One region of the Rhizobium sp. A37_96 genome, then DNA from elsewhere that is predicted to be linked to it. Evidence: riboswitches for the same ligand, from Rfam matches in the RefSeq annotation. Region 1 holds a riboswitch; each other region holds the start of a gene.
What was found. Region 1 has a riboswitch for thiamine pyrophosphate ahead of thiM (hydroxyethylthiazole kinase). Riboswitches for the same ligand answer to the same signal wherever they lie in the genome.
Positions count from the first base shown of each region.

Region 1 (4,659 bases):
GAATGTCGGTGCCCGATGTCGCCAGAATGGCATCGACATGCGGCTGTTCGGCCCGCTGGTTCAGCCCAAGCAAACGCAGCAGGTCAGAGCGCACATGTCTAAGCTCACGCTCGTAGATCGCGGCCGCCTGGCCGGCTTCCATGTCGCGGATCAGGCCATCATAATAGGTGGCAACCTCGGCAAAGGCGGCCGCAGAAATCGTCGACGCCGTCGAGGATCCGAACGCAAGGTCCCTTGGGCGGGGCGCAGGACCATAACCGTACATGTTCAGTCCGCTGGCCGCATCGCAATCCAATCGTTCGTCACCACCCGAAATCAGGTGCTTCAAAAGCATCTCTCGCCCCTCGCCCGATTGCTGCGACGGCGCGCCCGCGATGACATCTTTATCCAGGGCACGGTCACCAGCAATCTGCTGCATGGAAAAGCATTCCTCTTGCGTCATGGGTCAAACGCATCGCGGGAGCGCGTTGCGTTCTATGCCGGGCGGTACACTTGCGGCAGCAGGACATTAGACTTGGCAAGATGGAGCGAGGCTGACTTTCCCGGAAACAGACAGGCCCGGAAACAGCGGAGATCGGCTACGGCGACAATAAAAAACTCGCGGCCCGGAGACCGCGAGTTCGCAAGAATGCGCGCTAAAACTATCTGTCAGCCTGCGGCTGCGACCTTGTCCTGCGTCTTGGTCTCGAAATCGCTGGCGTCGTGGCGCTCGCGCAGTTGTTCGGAAGGATCTCCCGACATGCGATTGACCATGCGGCCACGCTTGACGGCAGGCCGTGCATAGATCTGGTCGGCCCAGCGCTGAACGTTCTTGTAGTCCTGCACCTGCAGGAACTCGGCCGCACCGTACTGCCAACCCTTGGCAAGACCGCCGTACCACGGCCAGATGGCGATGTCGGCGATCGTGTAGTCGCTGCCGGCGATGTATTCGCTCTCGGCCAGACGGCGATCGAGCACGTCGAGCTGGCGCTTCACCTCCATGGCGAAGCGGTCGATCGCATATTCGATCTTGGTGGGGGCGTAGGCGTAAAAATGACCGAAACCACCGCCGAGATAGGGCGCGCTGCCCATCTGCCAAAACAGCCAGGACAGGCATTCCGCACGCGCCGGCTGCTCGGTCGGCAGGAAGGCGCCAAACTTTTCGGCGAGATATACCAGGATCGAGGCCGATTCGAAGACGCGGACCGGCTTCGGGCCACTGCGGTCCAGCAAGGCAGGGATCTTCGAATTGGGATTCACGTCCACGAAACCGCTGCCGAACTGATCGCCTTCGCCGATCTTGATCAGCCAGGCGTCATATTCCGCGCCGCTATGGCCAAGCGCCAGCAGCTCTTCGAGCATGATGGTGACTTTCACGCCATTGGGCGTTCCCAGCGAATAGAGCTGGAGGGGATGACGACCGACCGGAAGTTCCTTTTCATGGGTCGGCCCGGCAATCGGACGGTTGATGTTGGCGAACTGGCCGCCATTGGCCTTGTTCCAGGTCCAGATTTTCGGCGGCGTATAGTCGGCAGAACCGGTCATGGGCATCCTCCTGTTTCGGGAATCAAGTTGAGGGTAGGTCTTCGATGTAGCGCGCTACATATCCCGCACATAGTGGCGGCTGTTCATTTTTGCGAGAGGAGCCGTGGGACCCTTCGACACGCTGGGACGGGTGTGTCGTCGGCGGGCAATTGCAGCGCCCGGATGCAGGGCCTCAGTCTCGAGCGAGTCGAGCCACCGGAAATCCGCTCGATATCGCCTGAAACGAAAAAGCCTGCCGCGGGAGGAGGTGCGGCAGGCTTTCTACAAGAACCGAACAGCAGATGGGAGGAGGAGTTCCGCTGTTCCAGCAGCGCCCCTGGGAGGAGGAGAAGGGCAGCTGCAAAGCGAAGAGATGCGGGAGGAGGTGCATCGCTTCGATAGACATAACATACCCGATTTTTGCTCACTGGATAGGCATTTATTTGCAGGGCAGTTATGCGTTATGCGAAAAGCGGCAGGCTTCACCTATCTTTCGCAACGCGAACAGGGCCACTGAAGCGCTAGGTCCGGACAAAGCAAAAGCGCCTGCTCGGAAGAACAGGCGCTGGCATAAAGCAGCTTTATAAGGAGCCGTTGCGGCCGTTAGCGAGCGATTGCTGCGCGGGCAACGTTGCGGATTTCGCCGCGATCGATACCCAGATCGTGCAGTTCGCGCGTGGACATACGGCCCAGTTCGGCGACCGTCTGACGATACTTGCGCCAGTTGTTGAAAGAGCGTGCTACGTTCATGATGATCCCCTTTCCTTGGGCTTTCGAAGCTGAGCTGCCGTCCTTGGCGCTCCGTTCGCTTCGATGAGTAATATATAGCTGAAGCCCTTCGCCTTTTGCAGAGCTAAGGTATCACTGCACCCATGCGCTTGTTGCATGGGTCGCCCGAAAAGCAAGCAGCACCTCTCCAGCGTCGTGGCATTTGCGATTTTCTGATGACAGCGCCGTCTTTGTCTGCGACAAGGGATGAGATGAGAGACAGGGGCGTCCGCTATCCGGCGGGCTGAGAAGTACCCTTTGAACCTGAACCAGATCATGCTGGCGGAGGAAGTCGCTCGGGACCTCGGGAAGCATAGCTCGTCGTCCCTTAGCGTCTCGCCCCGCCTGAAAGGGCGATATGCAAGACCAAATCAAAACAGGCAGGCTGCTTGACACCATGCGCGCCAACCCGCCGCTGGTGCAGTGCATTACCAATTTTGTCGCGATGAATGTCGCAGCCAATGTAATGCTTGCGGCCGGCGCGTCGCCGGCGATGGTGCATGCCGAAGAGGAAGCGGGCGAATTTGCCGCGATCTCCGGCGCGCTGACGATCAATATCGGCACGCTCTCGACCGGCTGGCTTGCCGGCATGCTGAAGGCCGCGCAGTCGGCCAATGCGGCAGGCAAGCCATGGGTCCTCGATCCGGTCGCTCACTATGCCACTGCGTTTCGCCGCAATGCCGTCGCCCGATTGCTCGAGCTGCGGCCGACGATCATTCGCGGCAACGCGTCGGAGATCATCGCCCTTGCCGGCGGCGCCAGCCGCGGCCAGGGCGTGGACAGCCGGGACCCGGTCGAGCAGGCGGAAGAGTCCGCCCGGCAGCTGGCCGAAAGGCACGGTTGCGTCGTCGCTGTCACCGGGATCACCGATTTCGTGACCGACGGGCAGAAGGCACGGCGCATTGCCGGTGGTTCGCCGTTCATGCCGCAGGTCACCGCGCTCGGTTGCTCCCTCACCTGCCTTGTCGGCGCCTTTGCCGCGACGGCGCCGGACGCGGCATTGGATGCGACCGTGGCGGCACTCGCCGTCTTCGCCGTCGCCGGAGAGCAGGCAGGAACGAGCGCGAATGGTCCTGGCTCCTTTTCCTGGCGCTTCCTCGATGCGCTGGCGAACCTCGACCAGGAAACGCTGGATCGCGAAGCAAGGATATCGGCAGCATGAAAGACTTCGATCTCTCGCTCTATCTTGTGCTCGATCCCATACTATGCGCCGATCTCGGCATGGTGGAGACGACGCGTGCCGCTATCGCTGGCGGCGCCACGATCGTACAGCTGCGCGACAAGCATGCTCCGACCGCAGCGATGATCGAAACGGGTCGTGCCCTCAAGCAGATCCTGCATGGAAGCAATGCGCGGCTGATCGTCAACGACAATGTCGAGGCTGCCATCGCCATCGGCGCCGATGGCCTGCATATCGGGCAGGAGGATATCAATGCCGCCGACGCCCGTCGCATGATCGGCCCGGAGATGATCCTCGGTCTCTCGGTGGAAACCGAGGCGCTCGCTTCCGCCATAGATGCAAGCATCGTCGATTATGCCGGGGTCGGTCCGGTTTTTGCCACGCCGACCAAGCCCGACCACAAGCAGCCGATCGGCCTTGATGGTCTTGCCCGTATCGTCGGGCTCTGCCCGGTTCCAACGGTCGCGATCGGCGGCCTCAAGGCGGAGCACGCGGCAAATGTTCTCACGGCCGGCGCCGATGGTCTTGCGGTCGTCTCAGCCATATGCGGCACGCCCGACCCGCAGGCAGCCACGGCCTTTATCGCCAACGCCATCAAGGAGGCCCGTCGATGATCCGCAATGTCCTATCCATCGCTGGCTCCGATCCTTCCGGCGGCGCCGGCATCCAGGCCGACCTGAAAGCCTTTTCCGCCCTCGGCGTTTACGGAATGGCCGCCCTCACGGCTTTGACGGCGCAAAATACGCAGGGCGTCTTCGGCGTTCATCCGGTGCCTCCCCAATTCGTGGCGGATCAGATCAACGCAATCTTTGCCGATATCCGCGTCGATGCCGTCAAGATCGGCATGATCGCCAACGCCGCGATCGCCGAAGCCGTTGCCGACATTCTGGAGCAACATCGCGATGTGCCCGTCTTGCTCGACCCTGTCATGATCGCCAAGGGCGGCGCCGCGCTGCTTGCTGCCGATGCCGTCGATGTGCTGACCACCCGATTGCTGCCCCTGGCAACGGTCATCACGCCGAACCTGCCCGAGGCGGCGGCGCTCTTGCATGACACGGAAGCGCGAAGCCGGGAAGACATGGCGCGCCAGGCACTTGCCCTGGCCGAGCTTGGGCCCTCGGCAGTGCTGGTAAAGGGCGGTCATCTCGAGGGTGACGAAAGTCCGGATGTGCTTGCAAGCTCCGGCCGCCTGACATGGTTCGAGGCCG
Region 1 covers NZ_JBNWDS010000003.1:252,737-257,395, reverse strand. The annotation lists gene ACQZ6J_RS12940 (hypothetical protein) at 1-418, opposite strand, end outside; gene yghU (glutathione-dependent disulfide-bond oxidoreductase) at 649-1,524, opposite strand; gene ACQZ6J_RS12930 (DUF1127 domain-containing protein) at 2,107-2,253, opposite strand; TPP riboswitch at 2,483-2,579, shown strand; gene thiM (hydroxyethylthiazole kinase) at 2,630-3,433, shown strand; gene thiE (thiamine phosphate synthase) at 3,430-4,065, shown strand; gene thiD (bifunctional hydroxymethylpyrimidine kinase/phosphomethylpyrimidine kinase) at 4,062-4,659, shown strand, end outside.

Region 2 (4,659 bases), on a different contig from region 1:
TGCCGATGACGGAATATTTCTGCGCCTGGATTTCCGACAGCAGCCTCTGGCCAAGGGCGGTGAGCACCACGACGATACGCCGCGCATCGGCTTGCGACGCCTTGCGGCGCAGGACGCCACGGGCCACCATGTCGGCAACGATGCGGCTTGCCCGCGACGGATCGATGCGGACCATCTCGGCGATCGTCCCGACGGTGACCTCGCCCGTCGCCTCCGCCTGCCTCACCACATCGAGCACGTCGAGATGCGAAAGCTCAAGCCCGGGCGCAACGCTCTGGATGGCGAGCCTGCCAATCATGCGCCGGCCGGTCAGCAGGCGCATGCGCGTCATCGCATGGCCGATGCGCAGAAGATTCTCGTCTTCGGTCGGCGGCTGGGCTTCAACTTCTCGTGTATTCGTCGCGGATGTCATCTTTCCACCATATCAGAGGGAGAAAGGAAATAAAACATGCAAACAGCATTCACTTGTCATTGACAATTATATGCTAATGGCACATATATCTCAAGTATGAAAACCGGGGCGCCCCGCGCATTCGATCGACCGCGCAGCGTTTCGGCCAAGCTCGGATTTCTTGCTCCATGGACATGCAGACAACGTTCGCGCCGCTCGTGGCGGATCATAAACGGCGGCTTATCCTCTTCCTGTTTCTGATGACTGCCATGTTCATGGCGACACTCGACAACCAGATCGTATCGACGGCGCTTCCGACGATCGTCGGTGAGTTCGGGCATCTGGAGCGCTTCGGCTGGATCGGATCCGCCTATCTTCTCTCGCTCTCAGCCGTCATGCCGGTCTACGGCAAGCTCGGCGATCTCTTCGGCCGCAAATATGTGATGATGACGGCAATCGCCATCTTCACCATCGGCTCCGCCGTCTGCGGCCTTGCCGTGTCGATGAATACGCTGATTGCCGCCCGCGTGCTGCAGGGCTTCGGCGGCGGCGGTATCATGGTGTCGATCTTCGCCGTCAACGCCGACCTTTTCGAGCCCCGCGAGCGCGCCCGCTACCAGAGCTATTCGAGCCTGGTGCTGATGGCCTCCGGCGCCATCGGCCCCGTACTCGGCGGCACCATGAGCGATCTGTTCGGCTGGCGCTCGATCTTCCTCGTCAACGTGCCGATCGGCTTCGTCGTGCTCGCTGGCCTTGCTTTCATGCTTCCCTATCGCAAGCCGGCCCGCCGCCCGAAGATCGATTACGCCGGCGCCATCGTCCTTGCCTTGACGACGACGAGCATCGTGCTTGCCGCCGACGGCACCGAGCTCTTCGGATCGCTGCTGTCGCCGCAATGCCTCGGCATCATCGCCTTCGGCGTGATCTGCGCCGTAACCTGGGTCTTCATCGAGCGCCGCGCGCCGGAACCGATCGTGCCGATGACGCTGTTCCGCAATCCGACATTCGGCCTGCTGCTGGTCATCTCGATCACCAGCGGCGCGGTTGCCATCGGCATGGTCAACTATTTCGCGCTCTTCCTGCAGACGACGACGGGCCTCTCGCCTTCGATGGCAGGGCTGCTGTTCATTCTGCTGACCGGAGGCCTCGTCTGCGGCTCGCTGTCCGCCGGCCGGCTGATCGCGGCAAAAGGGCGCTACAAGCCCTTCGCCGTCGCCAGCGCCGCCTGCAGCACCATCGCATTTGCCTCGCTCGCCTTCGTCCATGCGGGCACGCCCATCGTCTTCATCGGCGGCCTGATGCTCCTGCACGGCATCGGCATCGGCCTGGCACAGCAGGTTCCGGTCATCGGCGTGCAGAATGCGGCCTCGGCCCGCGACGTCGGCGCTGCGACCGGCGCCGTCACGCTGTCGCGCATGGGCGGCGCCTCCATCGCCATCTCCATCTATGGCGCCATCATCGCCGCCAAGCTCGGCAATGTCGGCGTCTCCATAGCCGGCGTCTCCGACATCGAGGAACTGACGCCGAAAATGATGGCCGCATTGCCGGAGGCGACCCGCGAAGCCGTCGCCAACGCCTATGCCAGCGCTTTCAGCCCGCTGTTCATGACGGCCGCGGGCATCTGCCTGCTCGGCCTTCTGACGGCGCTGACGCTGAAGAATGTGCAGCTTCCCGGCGCAACGAAGAAATTCGAAAGCCCGGCCGCCGCGCACGCCGCCGAGTAGCGCCCTCCCGCCTGCAATCGACAAGGGAATCATTTCCCTTGTCATCCCTTCATCACAAGGCTAAATCTGCCGACGCTCTAACGGGGTGCCTTATGTCCTACCGGACATCTGGCTGAGAGGCTTTGACCGGCCAACCCGCGGAACCTGATCCGGCTAACACCGGCGGAGGGATTAGACGCGTGACGAAATCATAGCGCCCTTTTCCCCTTCAAGACGAAACCAAAAAGGAGGCGCTGTCATGCAAGACCGTTCGCTATTGTCATTCTTCGCCGGCCTGGCCCTTGCCGCCGGAACGACCCTTTTCGCCATGCAGCCTGCTGCAGCGGCCGACAAGACCCTGACCATCTACACTTATGAGAGCTTCACTGCCGATTGGGGTCCGGGCGCCAAGGTCAAGGCCGCTTTCGAAAAGACCTGCGGCTGCACGGTCAATTATGTCAGCGTCACCGACGGCGTGGCGCTGCTCTCCCGCCTCAAGCTGGAGGGTGCGGGCACCAAGGCCGACGTCGTTCTCGGCCTCGACACCAATCTTGTCGACGAGGCCAAGGATACCGGCCTCTTCGATGTGAGCGGTGTCGACACGTCGGCCCTCAAGGTTCCCGGCGATTTCAAGGACGACGTCTTCGTGCCCTACGACTACGGCCATTTCGCCGTCATCTACGACAGCCAGACGGTCAAGAATCCGCCTAAGAGCATGAAGGATCTCGTCGAGGGCGATCCCTCGCAGAAAATCGTCATCGAGGATCCGCGCACCTCGACACCGGGACTCGGCCTGCTGCTCTGGGTCAAGTCGATCTATGGCGACAAGGCGGCAGATGCCTGGGCCAAGCTCAAGGGCCGTATCCTGACGGTAACCCCCGGCTGGTCGGAAGCCTACGACCTTTTCACCAAGGGCGAAGCGCCGATGGTGCTCTCCTACACGACGTCGCCGGCCTATCACATGATCGAGGACAAGACCGACCGCTACCAGGCCGCCGCCTTCTCGGAAGGACATTACATCCAGATCGAGGTCGCCGGCCTCATCAAGGCCTCGCCGAACAAGGAGCTCGCCCGCGATTTCCTGAAGTTCATGGTCTCTCCCGGCTTCCAGGACATCATCCCCACCAGCAACTGGATGATGCCGGTCTCGGCAACCTCCGAGCCACTGCCGGATGCCTTCAGCAAGCTCGTCGTGCCGACGAAGACTTTCCTGATGAGCCCCGCCGACGTCGACAAGAACCGCAAGGCCTGGATCGACGAATGGCTGACCGCCACCAGCGGCAACTGACGTCCTGACCATGCTGACGGCATCCGAAAGAAGACGCGCCATTTCCGGCGGGGCGCTCAGCCTCGCCGGCATCGTGCTCTTCGTCGGGGTTGCCGTGCTCGTCCTGCTTGCCGCCGGCATCGAGTCCGGCGGCGAAACCACGCTGGCGGATCCCTACCTGCTGCGCGTCCTGCGTTTCACGCTGCTGCAGGCGACGCTTTCGACGCTGCTCTCCGTCGTGCTTGCCATACCGGTGGCCCGCGCATTGGCACGTCAGCCGCGTTTCCCCGGCCGGCTGTGGCTCATCCGGCTGATGGCCGTGCCGATGGGCCTGCCGGTGCTGATCGGCGCGCTCGGCCTGCTCGGCATATGGGGCCGGCAGGGGCTGCTCAATCAGGCGCTTGCCGCGATCGGCCTGTCGCAGCCCGTCAGCATCTATGGCCTTACCGGCATCCTGCTGGCGCACGTCTTCTTCAACATGCCGCTCGCATGCCGGCTGATGCTGGCCGGACTGGAACGCGTGCCGGCGGAATACTGGCTTGTGGCCGGCGGGCTCGGCATGCGGCCCATCTCGGTCTTCCGCTTCATCGAATGGCCTGTCTTGCGGGGCCTCATTCCCGGCATTGCCGGCCTGATCTTCATGCTCTGCGCCACCAGTTTCACGCTGGTTCTGATTCTCGGCGGCGGTCCGGCTGCGACCACGCTTGAAGTGGCAATCTATCAGGCGCTCCGCTTCGATTTCGATCCCGCCCGCGCCGTGATGCTGTCGCTGCTGCAGATCGTCGTCACGGTCGCGATCCTCGGCGCCATGACGCTGTTCCGCTCGCCCGACGATCACGGCCTGACGAGCGGCCGCACACTGCGACGCATCGACGGGCAGATGCCGGCAGCCCGATGGGTCGATGCCGCGCTGCTGTCGGCGGCGGCGCTCTTTCTCGGCCTGCCGCTCGCTTCGGTCGTCGTTGCCGGCCTGGAGGCGAACCTTCCGAAGCTGGCTATCCAGCCGATTTTCCTGCAGGCGGCCGTCACGAGCCTTGCCATCGCCTTCGCCGCCGGGCTTCTCGCTGTCCTGACATCCTTGGCGATTATTCGCGCCCGATCGGTGATATCGGCGGATCGCCGCAAGACAATCAGCTTGCGCGGCCTGGCGATCGCGTTGAGCGGAAGCTCGTCGCTCATCCTGCTCGTCCCGCCGATCGTGCTGGCAACCGGTTGGTTCCTGGCGCTTCGGCCGCTGGGCGATCCCGGCGAATTCGCAGCCGTCCTCATCGTGATCGTCAATGCGCTGATGGCGCTTC
Region 2 covers NZ_JBNWDS010000004.1:380,584-385,242, forward strand. The annotation lists gene ACQZ6J_RS15535 (MarR family winged helix-turn-helix transcriptional regulator) at 1-412, opposite strand, end outside; gene ACQZ6J_RS15540 (MDR family MFS transporter) at 580-2,115, shown strand; TPP riboswitch at 2,187-2,303, shown strand; gene thiB (thiamine ABC transporter substrate binding subunit) at 2,354-3,382, shown strand; gene thiP (thiamine/thiamine pyrophosphate ABC transporter permease ThiP) at 3,393-4,659, shown strand, end outside.
Region 2: linked by a shared signal. The riboswitch ahead of thiB (thiamine ABC transporter substrate binding subunit) and the one ahead of thiM (hydroxyethylthiazole kinase) in region 1 are both predicted to bind thiamine pyrophosphate.

Region 3 (4,659 bases), on a different contig from region 1:
CCTCGCGGTGGATGAGTTCGCCGTTGATGGCCGTTGCCAGCCATTCCCCCTCATAGTCGAGAGCGGCCAGAAGCTGCGAAAGTGTGGCGGCCTCGACGATTTGAGCTTCGCCATTGATGATCAGGCGCATGGGCGGTTCCTGTCGTTGTTGTGTCCGGAAAAGACGAGATCTGCTGCTTCGACAGCCATCGCCGGCGCCAGCAGGAAGCCATGGCGATAAAGGCCGTTGATCAGGACGGTTTTGTCCTCCCGCGTTACCCGTGGCAGATTGTCGGGAAAGGCAGGGCGAATGCCGGCGCCGGTTTCGACGACGGCGGCATCGGCAAAGGCTGGATGCAACGCGTAGGCGGCGTTCAGCAGCTCCATCAGCGAGCGGGCCGTGATCGGCCCTTGAAATTCCGTTTCGATCATTGTCGCGCCGACCATGAACAGGCCGTCGCCGCGCGGCACGATATAGACGGGAAAACGCGGATGCAGCAGGCGCACAGGCCTTGCAAGGGTGACCTCGTGCGTCTGCAGGCAGAGCATCTCGCCACGAACACCCCGCAGTGGCCGGTCTTGACCGATGCGGGCAGCTCCCGTGCAGTCGATGATCGCTTCGAATTCGGCTCCATCCGCTATCCCGTGGTCGAAGGCGACGCCCCTTGCCAGGAGATCGTCCTTCAATGACTGCAATATCTCCCGGGGATGGAGGTGTGCTTCCTGCGGAAAGAACAGGCCATGCCGGAAGCGACCGGCGAGCGACGGTTCGAGGGTGGCGATGTCGTGTTCGTCGACCCAACGATAGCCTGTCGTGCGGCTGGCGAAGCGTTTCACCTCGCTTTGGTCGCGGTTGGGCGCGACGACAAGCGTACCGTTGCGGACAATCTTGTCGGGCAGGATCGCTTCCCATCGATCGGCCGAATCGCGCCCGCGTTCCAGCACCGCCTCATCGGCGCTTTCCCGTTCGCACCAAGGCGCCAGCATGCCGCCTGCAAGCCACGAGGCGGCTCGGCTGAAATCCGGGCAGGGGTCCGAGATTGTCACCTCAGCGCCGCGCCGAAGCAGTTCGTGGGCCACGGCGAGGCCGGCAACGCCGGCCCCTTTGACGAGGATGCGCATATCACTCGGCCGGCTCTGCGGTGACGTCGATCGGCATGTAGAGGTCGCCGCCCTCGCGGTATTTTGCCGCCATCGCTTCCAGCCCCTCCTTTTGCGCCTCGGCGCGGATGTCATGCGAAATCCGCATGGAGCAGAATTTTGGGCCGCACATCGAGCAGAAATGCGCGACCTTGTGGGCTTCCTTCGGCAGGGTTTCGTCATGGAAGCTGCGGGCGGTATCGGGGTCGAGCGACAGGTTGAACTGGTCCTCCCAGCGGAATTCGAAGCGGGCACGCGACAATGCGTTGTCGCGGACTTGAGCGGCGGGGTGACCCTTGGCGAGATCGGCCGCGTGGGCGGCGATCTTGTAGGTGATGACACCCGTCTTGACGTCGTTGCGATCGGGCAGGCCGAGATGCTCCTTCGGGGTGACGTAGCAGAGCATGGCCGTACCGAACCAGCCGATCATCGCAGCGCCTATGCCAGAAGTGATATGATCGTAGCCCGGTGCGATATCGGTGGTCAGCGGCCCGAGCGTGTAGAAGGGCGCCTCGCCGCAGACGGCGAGCTGCTTGTCCATGTTCTCCTTGATCTTGTGCATCGGCACATGGCCGGGTCCTTCGATCATGACCTGGCAGTCTTTCGCCCAGGCGATCTTCGTCAGTTCGCCCAGTGTCTCGAGTTCGGCAAATTGCGCGGCGTCGTTCGCATCGGCGATCGACCCGGGGCGGAGACCGTCGCCGAGCGAGAAGGAAACGTCATAGGCGCGGCAGATATCGCAGATTTCCTCGAAATGCTCGTAGAGGAAGCTCTCGCGATGATGATGGAGACACCACTTGGCCATGATCGAGCCGCCGCGCGAGACGATGCCGGTGACGCGATTGACCGTCAGCGGGATGTAGTGCAGCCGGACGCCGGCATGGATGGTGAAATAATCGACGCCCTGTTCGGCCTGCTCGATCAGCGTGTCGCGGTAGACTTCCCAGGTGAGATCCTCGGCGATGCCGCTAACCTTCTCCAGCGCCTGATAAAGCGGCACGGTGCCGATCGGCAGTGGCGAATTGCGGATGATCCACTCGCGGATGTTATGAATGTTGCGGCCGGTCGATAGATCCATGACGGTATCGGCGCCCCAGCGTGCTGCCCAGACCATCTTCTCGACCTCCTCGGCCATGGAGGAAGTGACGGCGGAATTGCCGATATTGGCGTTGATCTTCACCAGGAAGTTACGGCCGATGATCATCGGCTCGCTTTCCGGATGATTGATGTTGGCCGGGATGATCGCGCGGCCGGCCGCGACCTCCTGACGCACGAATTCCGGGGTGACATGGTCGGGGATGTGAGCGCCAAAGCTCTCGCCGTCGCGGATCATGGTCTCGGCCTTCGCCTTGCGGCCGAGGTTCTCACGGATGGCGATGAATTCCATTTCCGGGGTGATGATGCCGGCGCGGGCATAGGCGAGCTGGGTCACGGCCTTGCCGTCTATGGCCCTCAGCGGCTGACGCTTGGCCGGAAAGTCCGGTGTCAGCCGCTCGCCGGTGACGAAGCCATTGTCCTCGGGGCGTACGTGGCGGCCCTCATAGATCTCGACGTCGCCGCGAGCGAGCACCCAGTCTCGGCGCAACTGCGGCAAGCCCTGCTCGATGCTGATATCCGCGCTTTCGACGGTGTAAGGGCCGGAGGAATCATAGACGATGACGGGCGGCTCGCCCGATGTGGGGTGAACGCTGATCTCGCGCATCGGTACGCGGATATCGGCATGGATGTCCCCGGGGGCGTAGATCTTCCGTGATGCCGGCATCGGGCCGGTGGTGACAGTCGGGGTGAGGTTCTTTGCGGCAATGGTCATGGTTTGAGGCTCCAAGTTGCGGTTGGAGACCCAGTCAATCAGCCGGAATGATGAAAAGACGCCGGCATGGAATCCACGCGGGAATCCGAAGCCTTCGAGCGCTCGCACCGTCCCTACGCCAGTATGAACTGGATCAGGTTCAACGGGTCACTGCGCCACAACAGGCAAAGCCTTATTGTCCAGCAGTATCTCAGCCCCTTGCCGGGACCCCCCTGGTGAATGACGGAAGGCTATGCTCTCCCGTCCGCTCCTGTCAACCCCGCAGCAAGCAGCGCAATTCCCCGGAGAATCGCGACTGCCATATATGCAAATGGCAACCTATGCGTGCTTTTGTAAAGCCGCGGCTTGACGCCGCCTCAGTAACGCGGCGCGGTATTGCCGACGAAGCGGTGAGGGCCGGTGTGGGATAGCTTGCTGGCGGTATCGAGCCAGATCTTGCCGCCCAGTGCACGCCAGCGACGGCAGAAGGCGAAATCTTCGCTGAGATAGAGGCCCGTCTCCTCCTCGATCATGCATTCAAACAGCGCGTATTGTGTGCCTGGCGATGGCTTCGTGCTCGGATAGGCATGAATGGCATTGTAGCGCAGCCCCGAGTAGGCCTCGGTCATCGCCTCGATGACCGCACGCTTGATGAGAAGCATACCAGTTCCGGCATAGACGGCACTGACAAAATCGCCGTCCCGTTCGGCGCTTTGGCCAACCAGAGGCGTGCCGACGTAATGAAGCGCGGCGGAAGCAAGCGAGGAGCCATCCTGAGAATTAGTGCGGGCGGCCGTGTTCCAATCGTAATCCTTGATCGGATACATCGCCGCGACGACATCCTTGTCGGCCGCCAGCAATCGCATCACCTGATCCGGTTCGAAGCTGATGTCGGCGTCGATAAACAGCATATGGGTGGCTGCGGTGTCGTTCAGAAAGGACGATACGAGCGTGTTGCGGCTGCGGGTAATCAAGGCGTCATTGCCAAGGAGAGCCAGCGTCAGCTGTATGCCGGCCTGCGCACCTGTCTGCATCAGGGAGAAGATGGATTGCATGTAATCCTTGGTCACGAGGCCGCCGAAGCAGGGAGTCGCTATGAAGATCAGGCGGTTCTCGTTCATTCGCAATGTGTCCCCTTCGATGGCGCGATTCGCCGAAATCTAGGGAGATTCGATATTTCTGTGTGTATCGATTTATTGAGTTTTGTTTCCCAACTTTGCTGCGGCGGCCAAACGATATTTGGCGGCTGACTGGCCGGGCGAACGCCTGTTGAAGCATTGGCGGCCATGGATCTGATGACATATTCCAGGCCATTGCCGGGATCGAACGCATCCGGGTTGCAGCCCATGTCGTCAGTTGCATTTAGGCAACAGCGCCCAAGTCTAACGCCAAAGCCCGTTTCATATAATTGACAAACATACGGCCTGTTTGTAAGTCAAAAGCAGGACATAATTTGTCTTACGGTCGAGCAGTCGGCCGGATCGGTAGGGGCATTTCAAAACCTTTGCCGCGGGGTCAATCATGGAGGTTCGAGGGGACTCAAGCCAACATCAGGTGCGTATTTGCCGGGCTGCCCGGTCACGTTTCAGACCGAACCGATCTTCGGGGCAGCATTTCCAGCTTTGTACTCGCGGTAAATTAGAAATGCATATTACAACCAGGAGTTTATAATGAACATCAAGAGCCTTCTTCTCGGCTCCGCTGCTGCGCTGGCAGCAGTATCCGGTGCCCACGCAGCTGACGCGATCGTT
Region 3 covers NZ_JBNWDS010000008.1:80,386-85,044, reverse strand. The annotation lists gene thiS (sulfur carrier protein ThiS) at 1-130, opposite strand, end outside; gene thiO (glycine oxidase ThiO) at 121-1,101, opposite strand; gene thiC (phosphomethylpyrimidine synthase ThiC) at 1,103-2,929, opposite strand; TPP riboswitch at 3,022-3,153, opposite strand; gene ACQZ6J_RS20430 (hypothetical protein) at 3,286-4,029, opposite strand; gene ACQZ6J_RS20425 (porin) at 4,579-4,659, shown strand, end outside.
Region 3: linked by a shared signal. The riboswitch ahead of thiC (phosphomethylpyrimidine synthase ThiC) and the one ahead of thiM (hydroxyethylthiazole kinase) in region 1 are both predicted to bind thiamine pyrophosphate.